Regions from separate parts of the Kosakonia sp. Marseille-Q7440 genome, predicted to be linked through region 2. Evidence: predicted binding sites of a transcription regulator. Region 2 holds the regulator's gene; each other region holds the start of a gene.
What was found. Region 2 encodes LexA, which represses DNA repair genes until DNA is damaged. Its sites were predicted from a motif close to TNCTGTATGTACATACAGNA; they were not measured.
Positions count from the first base shown of each region.

Region 1: the regulator LexA is predicted to act here: its motif matches at 1,843-1,862, upstream of rmuC (DNA recombination protein RmuC).
Region 3: the regulator LexA is predicted to act here: its motif matches at 2,360-2,379, upstream of sulA (SOS-induced cell division inhibitor SulA).
Region 4: the regulator LexA is predicted to act here: its motif matches at 1,794-1,813, upstream of dinB (DNA polymerase IV).

Region 1 is NZ_CBCPLT010000002.1:16,127-20,151, reverse strand. Features, by position in the region: gene ACWPW2_RS13950 (dienelactone hydrolase family protein) at 1-746, opposite strand, end outside; gene udp (uridine phosphorylase) at 1,005-1,766, shown strand; gene rmuC (DNA recombination protein RmuC) at 1,899-3,356, shown strand; gene ubiE (bifunctional demethylmenaquinone methyltransferase/2-methoxy-6-polyprenyl-1,4-benzoquinol methylase UbiE) at 3,423-4,025, shown strand, end outside.
Region 2 is NZ_CBCPLT010000001.1:85,876-89,900, reverse strand. Features, by position in the region: gene zur (zinc uptake transcriptional repressor Zur) at 1-132, shown strand, start outside; gene ACWPW2_RS00405 (CsbD family protein) at 388-597, opposite strand; gene dinF (MATE family efflux transporter DinF) at 731-2,065, opposite strand; gene lexA (transcriptional repressor LexA) at 2,141-2,755, opposite strand; gene ACWPW2_RS00390 (diacylglycerol kinase) at 2,864-3,232, opposite strand; gene plsB (glycerol-3-phosphate 1-O-acyltransferase PlsB) at 3,365-4,025, shown strand, end outside.
Region 3 is NZ_CBCPLT010000001.1:1,470,248-1,474,272, forward strand. Features, by position in the region: gene matP (macrodomain Ter protein MatP) at 1-325, shown strand, start outside; gene ompA (porin OmpA) at 412-1,461, opposite strand; gene sulA (SOS-induced cell division inhibitor SulA) at 1,829-2,338, opposite strand; gene ACWPW2_RS06660 (TfoX/Sxy family DNA transformation protein) at 2,555-3,175, shown strand; gene yccS (YccS family putative transporter) at 3,172-4,025, opposite strand, start outside.
Region 4 is NZ_CBCPLT010000001.1:761,316-765,340, reverse strand. Features, by position in the region: gene ACWPW2_RS03400 (RNA ligase RtcB family protein) at 1-512, opposite strand, end outside; gene dinB (DNA polymerase IV) at 720-1,775, opposite strand; gene dpaA (peptidoglycan meso-diaminopimelic acid protein amidase) at 2,126-2,863, shown strand; gene ACWPW2_RS03385 (class II glutamine amidotransferase) at 2,834-3,601, opposite strand; gene lpcA (D-sedoheptulose 7-phosphate isomerase) at 3,742-4,025, opposite strand, start outside.

The DNA.
Region 1 (4,025 bases), on a different contig from region 2:
TCCGCATGGTAGCTCGGGCGATAATCGGCATTGAACGCGTGGCCCGCTTCGGGGTAGACAATGATCTCCGCGTTGGCATTTGCCGCGCGCAGCGCCTGGCGCATCGTCTCCACGCTCTCCTGCGAGATACCGGTATCCTGCGCGCCATACAGGCCAAGCACCGGCGCGGTCAGATCGGTGGCGATATCGACCGGGTGTTTCGGCGAATTCAGGGTTTTTTCACCCGTCAGCTTGCCATACCACGCCACCGCCGCTTTCAGTTGCGGATTGTGCGCCGCGTAAAGCCAAGCAATGCGGCCGCCCCAGCAGAAGCCGGTCACCAGCAGTTGATGGGCGTCACCGCCGTTGCGTGCCGCCCAGTTGGCGACGTGGTCGAGATCGGCCAGCACCTGCGCATCCGGTACTTTACTGACCAGCCCGCTTAAGAGCGTGGGAACGTCGGCAAAATCATTCGGATCGCCCTGGCGGAAATAGAGCTCCGGCGCGACGGCAAGATACCCCTCCAGCGCCAGCCGGCGGCAGAGATCGCGAATATGTTCATGGACGCCAAAAATCTCCTGCACGACGATAACAATCGGCAGCGGGCCTTCGGCATCTTTTGGTCGGGCGTGATACGCGGGCATGGTATCGCCCTGCGTTGGAATGGAAGTTTCGCCTGCGATCAGCCTCTCTTCCGGCGTATGAACCGTGGTTGACGCAAGCGGTGAAGCCGCAGGCGCAAAGCCCGGCTGTTTGGTGGTGGTCATGACATTCTCCCTACCCTTTATTAGCGCTCCCCTAACTATAGTCATGAAGACCAGGGCATGCGCAATCGCCGTGCGCAGGCAATCTTTGCTGCTGAGTTAGCGGGAATAACGTGTTAGTGTGACGCGCGTCACTATTTTATGGAAATTGATTGCAATCAATTTCATTCATGGTGACAGCAGTCACGAAAACAAGCGCGTGGCTTCTGTAAAGTACCGTTTTACCTCCCCCCGATAATACCGACCACAGAGGAGTCTGTTATGTCCAAGTCTGATGTTTTTCACCTCGGCCTCACTAAAAACGATTTACAAGGGGCTACCCTGGCCATCGTCCCTGGCGATCCGGAGCGAGTGGAAAAGATCGCCGCGCTGATGGATAAGCCGGTCAAGCTGGCCTCCCACCGCGAATTCACCAGCTGGCGCGCCGAGCTGGATGGCAAAGCAGTGATTATCTGTTCTACCGGTATCGGCGGTCCTTCTACTTCCATCGCCGTTGAAGAGCTGGCGCAACTGGGCATCCGCACCTTCCTGCGTGTCGGCACCACCGGCGCGATCCAGCCGCATATCAACGTCGGCGATGTTCTGATCACCACCGCCTCCGTGCGTCTTGACGGCGCCAGCCTGCACTTTGCCCCGATGGAGTTCCCGGCGGTGGCGGATTTTGAGTGCACCACGGCGCTGGTGGCCGCAGCCGATGCGATTGGCGCGACTAAACATATCGGCGTGACCGCCTCGTCTGACACCTTCTACCCGGGCCAGGAGCGTTACGACACTTTCTCCGGCCGCGTAGTGAAAAGCTTTAAAGGCTCAATGGAAGAGTGGCAGTCAATGGGCGTGATGAACTACGAAATGGAGTCCGCTACGCTGCTGACCATGTGTGCAAGCCAGGGGCTGCGCGCCGGGATGGTTGCCGGGGTGATCGTCAACCGCACCCAGCAGGAGATCCCGAACGCGGAAACCATGAAGAAGACCGAAAGCCACGCGGTGAAAATCGTGGTCGATGCCGCACGTCGACTTCTGTAATCCCGCTTCCAGATTTACAAGGCCGACGCGTTCGGCCTTTTTTATTTGCGTAACGCCTCGCAGAAAAGCCCTTCCAAACTGGACGTTTATACAGCACAATCCCGACGGAATGGGTGATGAAGAGGGAGCGGAATGGAGAGTTCAATCATCGTACTGGCAGCCGTGGCGCTGGCAGGATTACTGGTCGGCTGGCTGGCCGCAAGCTGGCGCGGTGCGCAGCAGCAGGCGGAGTTGCTCGCCGAGCAGCGCGATGTCTTCAGTGAACTGAGCGCCGCCCGCCAGCAGATCGCCCAGAATAGCCACTGGCGCGAAGAGTGCGAGTTGCTGAATAACGAACTGCGCAGCCTGCAACATATCAATAGCTCGCTGGAAGCGGATCTGCGTGAAGTCACCACCCGGCTTGAATCCACCCAACTGCATGCGGAAGAGAAACTGCGCCAGATGCACAGTAGCGAGCAGCGTCTGAGCGAGCAGTTTGAAAACCTCGCTAACCGTATTTTCGAGCAGAGCAACCGTCGCGTTGACGAACAGAACCGCCAGAGCCTCAATGGCTTACTCACCCCGCTGCGCGAGCAGCTCGACGGCTTTCGCCGCCAGGTGCAGGAGAGCTTCGGCCAGGAGGCGCGCGAACGACACACCCTGGCCCACGAAATCCGTAACCTCCAGCAGCTGAATGCCCAGATGGCGCAGGAAGCCATCAACCTCACCCGCGCGCTGAAAGGCGATAACAAAACCCAGGGTAACTGGGGCGAAGTGGTGCTGACCCGCGTGCTTGAAGCCTCCGGCCTGCGCGAAGGGCATGAGTATGAAACCCAGGTCAGCATGGAGAACGAGAGCCGCGCGCGCATGCAGCCGGACGTCATTGTGCGCCTGCCGCAGGGCAAGGACGTGGTGATCGACGCCAAAATGACGCTGGTGGCCTACGAGCGCTACTTCAACGCCGAGGATGAGTTTTCCCGCGAAGCAGCGCTACAGGAGCACATCACCTCCGTGCGTGGCCACATTCGGCTGCTGGGAAGGAAAGATTATCAGCAGCTCTCCGGTCTGCGCAGCCTGGATTACGTCCTGATGTTTATCCCGGTGGAGCCCGCCTTTTTAATCGCCCTCGACAGACAGCCGGAGCTGATTACCGAGGCGCTGAAAAACAACATTATGCTGGTCAGCCCGACGACGCTACTGGTCGCCCTGCGTACCATCGCCAACCTGTGGCGTTACGAGCACCAGAGCCGCAATGCGCAGCAGATCGCGGAGCGGGCGAGCCGCCTGTATGACAAAATGCGCCTCTTCGTCGACGATATGACCGCGATTGGCCAGAGCCTGGAGAAGGCGCAGGATAACTACCGCCAGGCGATGAAAAAACTCAGCTCAGGGCGCGGCAACCTGCTGGCACAAACTGAGGCATTTCGTGGGCTTGGCGTCGAGATCAAGCGCGAGATTAATCCGGAACTGGCCGCGCAGGCGCAAGAGCAGGACGAAGAATTTCGTCTGCGGGCAGGACAAGACGCGTTTAACGATCATAATCAAGACAATGGATTAGATATGGCGACGCCGGGCGAAGAGGCTGCAGCGAAGGCCTCTTCGGGCGGTTGAAACGTAGGGCAATCGCGTCCAATCTGATACACTTCATCAACAAATCCTTAAATAGCAGGCACTAAGATGGCGGAAGATTCAAAAGAGACAACACACTTTGGTTTTCAGACCGTCGCCAAGGAAAATAAAGCCGATATGGTGGCACATGTTTTCCACTCGGTTGCGTCAAAATACGATGTGATGAACGACTTAATGTCGATGGGCATCCACCGCTTATGGAAGCGATTTACCATCGATTGCAGCGGCGTACGCCGTGGGCAGAAAGTCCTCGATCTGGCGGGTGGTACCGGCGATCTCACCGCAAAATTTTCTCGTCTGGTTGGCGAAACCGGCCAGGTTGTGCTGGCGGATATCAACGAGTCGATGCTGAAGATGGGCCGCGAAAAGCTGCGCAATCTCGGTGTTATCGGCAATGTTGAATATGTGCAGGCGAACGCCGAAGCGCTGCCGTTCCCGGACAACACCTTCGACTGCATCACCATCTCCTTCGGTTTGCGTAATGTTACTGACAAAGAGAAAGCGCTGCGCTCCATGTTTCGCGTGCTGAAGCCGGGCGGCCGTCTGCTGGTGCTGGAGTTCTCCAAACCGGTTATTGAGCCGCTGAGCAAAGCTTACGATGCTTACTCCTTCCACGTTCTGCCGCGCATTGGTCAGATGGTGGCAAACGAC
Region 2 (4,025 bases):
GGCTTTGCCCTGCGCCATAACGTGATTGAAGCCCACGGTTTATGCGCTGCCTGCGTGGAAGTCGAAGCCTGCCGTCATCACGACCATTGCCAGCACGATCACAGCCTGCAGGTGAAGAAGAAACCGCGTTAGAGATTTTTACTTTTCTTTTTCTGTTTCTGTTTCTGTTTCTGTTTCTGTTTCAGAAAGTAATCCCAAAAGATTTCGCGTTTTAGCAAGGCGGCAAATGAGTGAATCATAGGGAGCATACATAAGTATGTGACCTATGTGAGCGAATGCAGCCAACGCCGATAAAACGTGAAAGATGAAGGGATTAGGGAGGTACATCCTTGTACCTACGGGCAGGGTAGCCTGTGAGGGTTAATACACTTGAGGGGGAAGTGTTGGCTACCAGCGGTATTCGTTACGAGTTTCCCAATCCGTAACTTCCTTCTCCGCTTCGTCTTTCGCGTAACCGTAACGCTCCTGGATTTTACCTACCAGCTGGTCACGTTTACCTTCAATGACGGTCATGTCGTCATCGGTCAATTTGCCCCATTTCTCTTTAACAGTGCCTTTAAACTGTTTCCAGTTACCGCCGACTTCGTCTTTGTTCATAATTGACTCCTTATCGTTCGGTTAAAATGACGTTCTTGCGTGCTGAACGTATTAATTATTGTAGATAAGGATTCGGCGTTCGGTTTTTTATTCGGAATCTTTAACCATAGATGCCAGACGAAGCCGCAGATCTTCATGCATTGTCGGCATTGGCAAACCAGCTGCCGTTGCGCCAGTGATGACGCCAGATCAGCGCCAGCGTAATGCCGCGCAGCGCAAGGAAAACGCCCAGAGAGAGCCATAAACCGTGGTTGCCAAGCCACGGCACCGTCAGCAGGGTCAGGCCAAAACCGGCAGCGGCAACCGCCATACTGTTACGCATTTCAGCCGCGCGCGTTGCACCCACAAACATGCCGTCGAGCAAATAGCACCACACCCCCACCAGCGGCAGTACCACCTGCCAGATGAGATAGTGTCCGGCAACCGCCTGCAGTTCAGGAATGGAGGTCAGTAGCGCAATAATCGTGCTGCCCGCCAGCGCGTAGCTAAGGGCAAAAGCGAGCGCCACAAACCCTGCCTGCCGACAGGCCGCGCGCCAGACGTGCAGCAACTGGCTGCTATCGCGCGCGCCGTAAGCCTGGCCGGAGTGGGCTTCAACGGCATAGGCAAAGCCGTCCAGCGCGTAGGCGGTAAAAGTGAGGAACATCATCAGCACCGCGTTGGCGGCGACCGTTTCGCTGCCAAGACGCGCACCCAGCACGGTGATGGATCCAAAGCAGAGTTGCAGCAGCAGCGAGCGCAGCATGATATCGCGATTGAGCGCCAGCAAACGGCGAACGCCGCCGCGCCAGGCGGATTTCAGCATCACGAGCGAGATAGCCTGTCGGCGTAAAACCTGCCACACCATCAACAAGCCGATAAAGAAGGTGACATATTCCGCGATAACCGTGGCGAGCGCAGCGCCCTGCACATTCATATGCAGGCCCATCACCAGCCAGAGATCGAGAACGATATTGAAGAGGTTGCCGACCACCAGCAGTATCACCGGTGCACGGGCATACTGCACGCCGAGCAGCCAGCCAAGCAGCACCATATTGCCCAGCGAGGCGGGCGCGCTAAGCCAGCGAATGGCAAGGAAGCGCCGGGCCTGCTCCAGCACCGCCTCGCTGCCGCCGGTAATATGCAGCGCCAGGTCGATAAGCGGCGTGCGTAACAGCGCAATGACAACCCCTGCGCCGAGCGCCAGCAGCAGAGGCTGGACGAGCGCACGTGAGAGTGCAGAAGGATTTTTCGCACCAAATGCCTGGGCGGTCAGCCCGGTGGTGCTCATACGCAGAAACAGCAGCAGCATAAAGAGGAAGCTGGTTGCCGTTGCGCCAATCGCCACGCCGCCAAGGTAGACGGGACTATCCAGATGACCAATCACCGCCGTATCAACTAATCCCAGCAGGGGAACGGTGATATTGGATAAAATCATCGGCAGCGCAAGCCGCCACAAAGCTTTATCGGATGCGGTTAACAGCGGCATAGCGTAAGCGTCGTTAAAGGTAGGAAGCGTGGCGCTGCGGCGCGTAACAGGGCGCCACAGCAGAGAAAAGAGGCGTTACAGCCATTCACCGTTACGGATCACGCCGACTGCCAGCCCTTCAATGGTGAAGTTCTGCTTGCGCAGATCGACCACAATCGGGGAAAAGTCGCTGTTTTCTGCCAGCAGCTCAACGGTATTGCCATGTTTTTTCAGGCGCTTCACCGTCACTTCATCTTCGATACGGGCCACGATAACCTGGCCATTACGCGCATCCTGGGTTTTATGCACCGCCAGCAGATCGCCGTCCATAATACCGATATCTTTCATCGACATCCCGCTAACGCGCAGCAGGAAGTCAGCATGCGGTTTAAAGAGATTCGGATCGACCTGATAGTGGCTTTCGATATGCTGCTGTGCCAGCAGCGGCTCACCCGCAGCGACGCGACCGATCAGCGGCAGACCAATATCGTTCTCTTCTTCCAGAAGCAGGCGCAGACCGCGCGATGCACCAGATACGATTTCGATCACCCCTTTGCGCGCCAGCGCTTTAAGGTGTTCTTCGGCTGCATTTGGGGAACGGAACCCCAATTGCTGTGCGATTTCCGCACGCGTCGGTGGCATACCGGTTTGGGTGATGCGATCGCGAATCAGATCGAACACCTCTTGCTGCCTGGCCGTTAATGCTTTCATCCCGCCCCCTGGGTGTATATACAGTTATGCTGTGAGTATATACAGTCAACGGCGATTTTGAAACCACATTTAAGCAAAAATCCAGAGTGTTATAGAATTATGGAAACGCTATCGAAAATGTGACCAAAGAAGCGAGACCCAGGTAAAGACCGCCAGTAAGATTGTCATCAGCACCGCTGCCGAGCCCATATCTTTTGCCCGGCCGGAAAGCTCATGGAACTCAGAGCCGATACGGTCCACAACCGCTTCGATAGCGCTGTTGAGGATTTCGACAATCATCACCAGCGTGACCGAGCCAATAAGCAGGACGCGAGTGATGACATCAATATCCAAAAATGCAGCGATAATAATAGCCAGGACAACGGCGACGCCCTCCTGGCGAAATGCAGCTTCATTAATCCAGGCTGCGCGGACGCCTTTCCACGAATATCCTGCGGCTTTAATGATCCGGATAAAACCGGTGGTATTATTGGCCATGAAAAGAACCTTTTTAACTATTAAGCGTCAATGAGTAGTGGTACACGCAGCGGTACCACAGAAATTATGCGTGCTTTCTGATATTCTTGCGGCGCAATGGCACTATTAATAACCAGAGGCTTTACACCCTTTATGTCCGGCTGGCCACGAATTTACTACAAATTACTGAACTTACCATTAAGCGTGCTGGTAAAAAGTAAATCGATCCCCGCAGAACCTGCACAGGAACTGGGGCTCGACACATCACGTCCTATTATGTACGTGCTGCCTTACAACTCAAAGGCTGACTTAATGACCTTGCGCGAGCAGTGCCTGGTGCATGAATTACCCGATCCCCTCGAACCGCTGGAGATCGATGGCGCGCTGCTGCCACGCTACGTGTTTATTCACGGCGGCCCGCGCGTATTCACCTATTACACGCCGAAAGAAGAGTCGATCAAACTGTTCCACGACTATCTGGATTTACACCGCAGCCATCCCGATCTGGATGTGCAGATGGTGCCGGTATCGGTGATGTTTGGCCGCTCGCCGGGGCGTGAAAAGGGTGAAATCAACCCGCCGTTGCGCATGCTCAACGGTGTGCAGAAATTCTTCGCTGTTTCGTGGCTTGGCCGCGACAGCTTTGTGCGCTTCTCCCCGCCGGTTTCGCTGCGCCGCATGGCGACCGAACATGGTACGGATAAGATCATCGCGCAGAAACTGGCGCGCGTGGCGCGTATGCACTTCGCCCGTCAGCGTCTGGCCGCCGTTGGCCCACGTCTGCCGGCGCGCCAGGATCTCTTCAATAAGCTTT
Region 3 (4,025 bases), 1.4 Mb from region 2:
TTTATTGACCCTCGAAAATGAGCCCGTGCGCGTTAACGCCTGGATAGAGCAGCATATTAATCCGGCGTTGATCAACCGCATGAAGCAGACTATTCGTGCGCGTCGTAAGCGGCATTTCAATGCCGAGCATCAGCATACGCGTAAAAAATCAATCGACCTGGAGTTTGTTGTCTGGCAACGACTGGCGGGGCTGGCACAGCGCCGCGGGAAGACGCTTTCCGAAACGATTGTCCAGTTGATTGAGGATGCAGAGCATAAAGAGAAGTATGCCTCGAAAATGTCGACCATAAAGCACGACCTGCAGGCGCTGCTCGGAAAAGAGTAGTCACCGGGCTTCCTGACTCTTCCCATATCCAGCCGCTACATAATAAAAAACCCCGCACAATGGCGGGGTTTTTTCTGACGGAGAACTTAAGCCTGCGGCTGAGTTACAACGTCTTTGATACCTTTAACTTCGATCTCAACGCGACGATCCGGACCCAGGCAATCGATCAGAGCAGCGCGTGCTTTCACGTTGTCACAGGTGTTGCCGGTAACCGGGTTGGATTCACCCATGCCACGTGCGGAGATTTTGTTAGCCGGGATACCTTTAGAAACCAGGTAATCAACAACGGACTGAGCACGTTTCTCAGACAGACCCTGGTTGTAAGAGTCAGAACCGATGCGGTCGGTGAAGCCCAGAACCACTACGGAACCGTCTTTCGGATCCAGGTTGCTCAGCTGGCTGTACAGCTGATCCAGTGCCTGCTGACCTTCCGGTTTCAGGGTTGCTTTGTTGAAAGTGAACAGAACGTCAGACTTCAGAGTGAAGTGCTTGGTCTGTACTTCCGGAGCCGGAGCCGGAGTCGGAGCAACTACCGGTGCGGAATCTTCCTGCTGACCGAAACGGTAAGAAACACCCAGGCTCAGCAGACCGTTGTCCGGACGACCACCAACGGTGTTCGCGTCACCAATGTTGTTGGTCCATTGGTATTCCAGACGGGTAGCGATATCACGGGTAACTGCCCACTCAACACCACCAGCGAAGACCGGAGAAACGCCGGTATCGTGATCTTTGAAGCCCTGGTTGTTTTTAGCGTCTGCACGCCAAACCATACCACCCAGACGGGTGTACAGATCAACGTCATCAGCAATCGGGTAACCCAGTTTAGCGGTCAGCTGAACGCCCTGAGCTTTGAATGCGCCGTTTACATCGCTGCCTTTGTACGGCATGCGACCCAGCCAGTCATAGCCCATTTCAAAGCCAACGTACGGGTTAACCTGATAACCACCGAACGCACCAGCGCCTAACTGGCTCTCGTGAGTCGGGCCATTGTTAGGGATCTGGTTGTTACCAACATCGTGGAACTGAGACCAGCCCAGTTTAGCACCGGTGTACCAGGTGTTATCTTTCGGAGCGGCCTGCGCTACGGTAGCGAAGCCAGCCAGTGCCACTGCAATCGCGATAGCTGTCTTTTTCATTTTTTGCGCCTCGTTATCATCCAAAAATCGCCATGGAAATCTCGTCGAGAAGTCACGGTTAAATCCTTCACCGGGGGCATTGCTCACTGACAACTCTGCAGATATCTTTACCGATATCTTTGGCTTATGCCGAGCACCCCTGGCGATGTAAAGTCTACAACGTAGTTGGAAACTTACAAGTGTGAAGTCCGTCAGGCATATGAAAAAAAAGGCTTTGTGTACACAAAATTTAACATTTGTGCTCAAATATCGTTCATCATTGATGAGTGGCAAACCACGCCGCACAAGCTTTGCGGCTCTATTTAGCTAATAAATAGGGGATGCTGGCCGAGGCGAAAAATAATCCCAGGAAAAGTCCTAAATTTACTCAATGATACAAATTTGAGTGAATTTTTATCCCGGAAAGCTGTCTCGCAGCGAGGGGATTGCGACGAATTGGACGCATAACAAAGCCAATCGCATTGCCCTCTTCGGCTGCCGATGCCAGGCGGCGATGCTCATCTTCCGTCAACTCCTCAGTATGCCAGCCGATGACAACGCTGAAATTACCGGTACGTAACGCGCGGATCATGGAGTCCAGCGTGACCCCGGGAGAGAGTTGATTAATCTGCATCACTTTAGTCAACGGCAAGCCCGCAGATTGAACCCATTCACGGCTTAATTTCTGTTGCGGTGTTAACCACAGCTGCCAGCGTGACTGCTGACCAAGCTGCTGCAGCAATGGCAGCAGTAATAACTGAGTCATCATGGGCTGGTCTTCATGGTAAACCACTTCGCTAATCAGCCCGGTAGCGAGAGTAGTCGATTCGCTCTGGTTCAATGTATTAATCGCGGAAGCGGATGTTTTAGAACGATTTGCATAGCCTGAAGTGTGCATAAGCAATCCAGCCCTCTGAGTTACTGTATAAACATACAGTACCCGTACAGTGTTTAAAGATCAACCTCAATTTCTGAAAGCATCTCGCATTTTTGTTTTGTGAATGCGGCTCAATACAAAATTTGCTTGCCGTCGCGCGCACAGTTGCCTATGTTCCTGATTACTGGATCCGCTTACGGAAAAACGCATTACCAGGTGATTTATAAAGGAAAAATCATGGAAGACTTATCTTATCAACGGATATATCAATCGCGCGAATATCTCACTTCACTCGGTCAAATTAGCCATCGCGCCCACTTTGGTGGTTATAGCCTTGCAGTGGATAACATCGTTTTTGCGATGATAGCCGAGGGGGAACTTTACTTACGCGCCTGTGATGAAAGCGCACAGTATGATGTAGTCCGGCGTGCACCACTTTTAAGTCTCAACAAGCGGGGGCGTCAGATATCGTTAAATTATTTTTATGTCAGCGATAGTGTATGGGGTGACCGCGGCTTGCTGCTGAAGCTTTCTACGCTTGCGCTTGATGCGGCAAAACGGGAGAAAGCGCAGCGCGAAAAACTTTTTCGTCTGCGCGATCTACCCAATATCTCCAGTCAACTCGAGTTTCAATTGCAGCAGGCCGGCATCAAAGATGCGCAAATCCTGCGGCTACTTGGTGCAAAAGTTTGCTGGCTCCGACTTCGGAAAATGAACAAACAGCTCAGTGTAAAAGTGTTATTTGCACTGGAAGGGGCCATTGTCGGCATTCATGAAGCAGCGCTTCCGGCAAGTCGACGGCAGGCGCTGCTTGAGTGGTCTAATGATGTGATGAATAAAGGAGCTAACCCTCTCTAAACTATTTGGTTTTTTAAACGAGAAACCTCCGGCAATAACGCTATCAACAGGCCAACCTGTTGTAATACCAGCGGCTCTTTGCTGTCAGGGCGCGGATCCAGTTGCTTGATGCGCTGCGATAAATCAGCAAGCGCATCCTGCACCCGCCCCTGATCGGCAGGCGAATGATGGAGGGCATCATCTACATAACACACCGCGTCATCCAGTAGACGCAACGCTTCAGGTTGGGTTAATTGCTCGCGATGAGCTCCCAGCGCAGAAATGTAGCTTATAAAGGTCTGATTAAGGCAAAGCAATCTGAACGCCACTTCACGTAGTTCAGGTGAGGTGCCAGGTTCTGAAGACATATTCGACACGACCGAAGCCAGTTCAGCATCGCGGTTGTAAGCGTTACGCCTGGCGATGCGATAGGCCAGCCGGTTATCGCGCCCCTGATGATACTGCTCGAGGATCGCGTCAAGATAACGGCAGTTGGCATTAAACGCCTTCTCCGTGACGCTCGCAAGGTTTCTGAAGCGCCAGTCCGGCCAAATAAAACTCACTGCCGCCCAGGCGATAGCGCAGCCAATTAACGTATCAATGATGCGCGGGATAGCCACTTCGAATCCTTCGCCGAGCAGGTTGAAACAGAGTAATACCAGCAGCGAGATGAACATTGTGGCATGGGCATATTGCACCGTGCGGAATGAGAAAAAGAGCACGCCGGTAATAACAATCAGCAGCAACTGCCCCTCTTGCGAAGGAACAAAATAGAGCACCGGCAAACCTATCGCCACGCCAACCAGCGTGCCGATGACGCGCAAGCTCAGACGATGGCGCGTCGCATTGTAGTTCGGCTGGCAAACGAACA
Region 4 (4,025 bases), 680 kb from region 2:
GAACCGCTGTGGGCCAGTAACAGCAGGCGCTGCTCATCGAAACCGCTTTGCGCGAACAGCGCCGCATCGGTCACGCTATCGACCTGTTGCAGCTCGGCAAAGTGGTTGCCACCGCCAATCGATCCCAGCGCGGCGCGCCAGGGGTGGTTTTGCCACGCATCCGGCACCGCTTCATCCAGCCAGTCGGCAGAGGCGCTATCGCCCAGCGCGCTGAGGCGTTTTTCGACCTTATCGGCGTTATATTTGCGCCGTACCAGGTCGGTCTGCCACAGCGCCATGCCGCAGCCGATATCGTTCCCGACCAGCGCCGGGTAGAAGCGCCCGGTGGAGAAAAAGGCCGCGCCAATCGGGTAGCCACGGCCGGGGTGAAGATCCGGCATGCCGACGACGCGCGTCATACCCGGCAGAGCCGCAGTGGTGTGTAATTGTTGGATCGCTGAACCTTCGATCCACAGGTTTTCCGACGCAATATAGGAGATCGCGTCTGAGATATGACAAACAGAGTTGCCCATATACCAATCCATATGTAGAGAAATAAAAGGAATTGGCAGACGAAACCAGGGGCAAGTTTTTGAAGAATTAAGCCTGGAGAGGTCTGCAAAGAGAAATCAGGGCATGGTGTGTCATGGTGAACCTCCTTTGCAGTTAATAGGGAATGAATAAACGCCGGGGATAATAAAGAAGCGGGCGGGAAATTACCACCGCAAATTCTGGTAGGGTTACAGCCCGAGCACCAGCTGGCGCTCAAGCTGCGGATCGAGCAGTGTGACGTGCAGGCCAACCAGCCGCACGCCACGCCCGCCGCGTCGCTCATCCCACGCCTGACGCGCGGTGGCGAGCAGATCCTCTTTATTCAGACACGGCCAGACATGCTCCTGGGTGGTCTGCTGAAAGTCGTTGAACTTCAGTTTCACCCCCTGGCGGGCGATGCGCAGATCTGGTTTCACCACCGAAAGCCGCCGCTCAAGCTCCGGGTAGAGCCGCTCGATAATCGCTTCGCACTCCTCCCACTGATGAATATCCTCCACCAGCGTGCGCTCAACACCGACCGATTTTCGCAGCCGCTCGCTGCTGATCTCCCGCTCATCGATCCCCTGGCTGCGCTCCCACAACACGCGGCCAAACTTGCCAAACCGCTTAAGCAGCATGGCGAGATCGCTCCTCTGCACATCTTCACAGGTGCGCAGCCCAAGGGTTTCAAGCTTGGCCGCCGACACTTTGCCGACGCCGGGAATTTTGCTTAGCGGCAGGGTGCGCAGAAAGGCCGGCACCTCCGCCGGGGTAATCACATATTGCCCGTCGGGCTTGTTGAGATCGGAGGCGATTTTGGCGAGGAACTTCACCGGCGCGATGCCCGCCGAGGCGGTAAGCTGCGTCTCATTAAAGATGGTCTGGCGGATCTCCTGCGCCATCAGCGTCGCGGAGCCGTAGCAGTGCGGGCTGTCGGTCACATCAAGATAGGCTTCATCCAGCGACAGGGGTTCAATCAGTGAGGTGTAGCGCGAGAAGATGTCGCGGATCTGGCGGGAGGCTTCTTTATAGGCGTCGAAACGGCCGGGTAACAGCGTGAGGTGCGGGCAGAGTTTCAGCGCCATCCCGGTCGGCATCGCGCTGCGCACGCCATATTTACGCGCCGGGTAGTTGGCGGTGCTGATGACGCCGCGCTGCACGCGGCTGCCGCCAATGGCAATCGGAATGTCGCGCAGGGCCGGGTTGTCGCGCATCTCTACCGCCGCGAAAAAGCAGTCCATATCGACATGTATGATTTTGCGCATGCGTACACCCTCACAGAACACTGGATAAGTATACAGCACGTTTCAGGCAAATGAGAAGCCAGCCGAGAAACCGCTGAAAAGAGGGCAATCTGCTGTTTAATTCTCAGCATTTACTTTCATAATAACCGTCGCCAAATTGCGCAGGTGGTTGAAAGGCAAAACAGAACACTTTTTGCGCGATGGCGAAAAGACAACCAACAGGATCGACAGGCGCGGAATCACCGCTATTCGGGGCTTGCGAAAAAATGTCGGAGTGCTAATGTGAGCGCTCAAAACAGAATTGTCCGAATTCTGGGCATCTTTTGCCGTTCTGGCAAAGTCGTATCCGTTTTATCAAGGAAACACGTTGTATGCGCAAAATCGCATTGTTCATTGCGATGCTTCTGATCCCGTGCGTCTCCTTTGCTGGCCTGGTTGGCAGCAACAGTGCCACTAAGCCGGTAAGCAAAGATTTTAAACAGCAGTTGATGGGGTCGCCGGTCTATATCCAGATCTTTAAAGAAGAGCGCACCCTTGATCTCTACGTCAAGATGGGCGAACAGTATCAGCTGCTCGACAGCTATAAAATCTGCAACTACTCCGGCGGCCTTGGGCCTAAACGCCGTCAGGGCGATTTTAAAAGCCCGGAGGGGTTCTATTCGGTGCAGCGCAGCCAGCTTAAGCCGGACAGCCGTTTCTATAAGGCGATCAATATTGGCTTTCCGAACAACTTTGACCGCGCCCACGGTTATGAAGGCAAATACCTGATGATTCACGGTGCCTGCGTCTCCATCGGCTGCTACGCCATGACGGATACCGGCATTGATGAGATCTTCCAGTTTGTTACCGCGGCGCTGATTTTCGGCCAGCCGAGCGTGCAGGTGAATATCTATCCGTTCCGCATGACCGATGCCAATATGCAGCGTCACAAATATTCGACCTACGCGGATTTCTGGAAGCAGTTAAAGCCGGGGTATGACTACTTCGCGGCCACCCACCAGCCGCCGATTGTCGCCGTGGTGGATGGACGCTACGTGGTCAGCAAGCCGCTGGCTACCTCCGTGCAGCCACAGCTGGCGTCAAACTATACGCTCACCGAGGCAAAATAACGCCCACTCGCCTGGCATAATCTTGTGCCAGGTTTCGTTTGCCGTTAACGGCTGCGTCGCAATCACGGTGACCACATCATTCGGTGTGGTCTCACGCTGAAAATCGATCTCCACATCCTGATCCAGCAGCTTCGCCACGCCAAACGGCGCGCGCCGGGTAATGCAGAAGAGATTGGTGGAGCAGAACGCCATCACATAGCGCCCGTCCGACAGCAGCATATTGAACACGCCCTTCTCACGCAGCTCCAGCGCAAGCGTCGCAATGTACTTAAACACTGCCCCCATATTGCCCGGCGTGCGCGGGTAGCGCTGCGTCAGCTTGTGCAGCATCCAGCAGAACGCTTTTTCGCTATCCGTTTCCCCCACCGGGCGGAAGTTGCCGGTCTGCAAAGATTTATAGCCCGTTAACTGACCGTTGTGGGCATACGTCCAGTTGCAGCCCCACAGTTCGCGGGTAAAGGGATGGGTATTTTCCAGCGCCACTTCGCCGCGGTTCGCCTGGCGAATATGGGCTATCACCGAGCAGGACTTGATCGGGTACTCCTGCACCAGCTTAGCGACAGGCGAGTTATAGCTTGGTTGCGGATCTTTGAAGGTGCGACAGCCTTTGCCTTCGTAGAAGGTGATACCCCAGCCATCTTTATGCGGTCCGGTTCCCCCGCCGCGCTGGACGAGACCGGTAAAACTAAAGCAGATATCGGTCGGCACGTTAGCGCTCATCCCGAGCAGTTCGCACATAGTCACCTCCACAACCGCCTCAATCTGAGAAGGCGTTATTGTTGCAGCCCGTCAGATACGGGCAGCGCCGCGATGACCGCGCCTGAGCGCAGGAACGTTGAGCACTGCCCGGCTTGAACAGGGCAAATAAAAAGCCTGCTTTATGCCTTAACCATCTCTTTTTCGATAAGCTGAATCAGGATATGGATCACTTTGATATGGATCTCCTGAATGCGATCGGCATAGCCAAAGTGCGGAACGCGAATTTCGATATCCGCGGTGCCGGCCATTTTGCCGCCATCTTTACCGGTCAGGGTGATCACTTTCATCCCCTTCTCACGCGCTGCGGCAATCGCTTTGATCACGTTGCCAGAGTTACCGGAGGTGGAGATCCCCAGCAGCACGTCGCCCTCACGGCCAACGGCTTCTACATAGCGGGAGAATA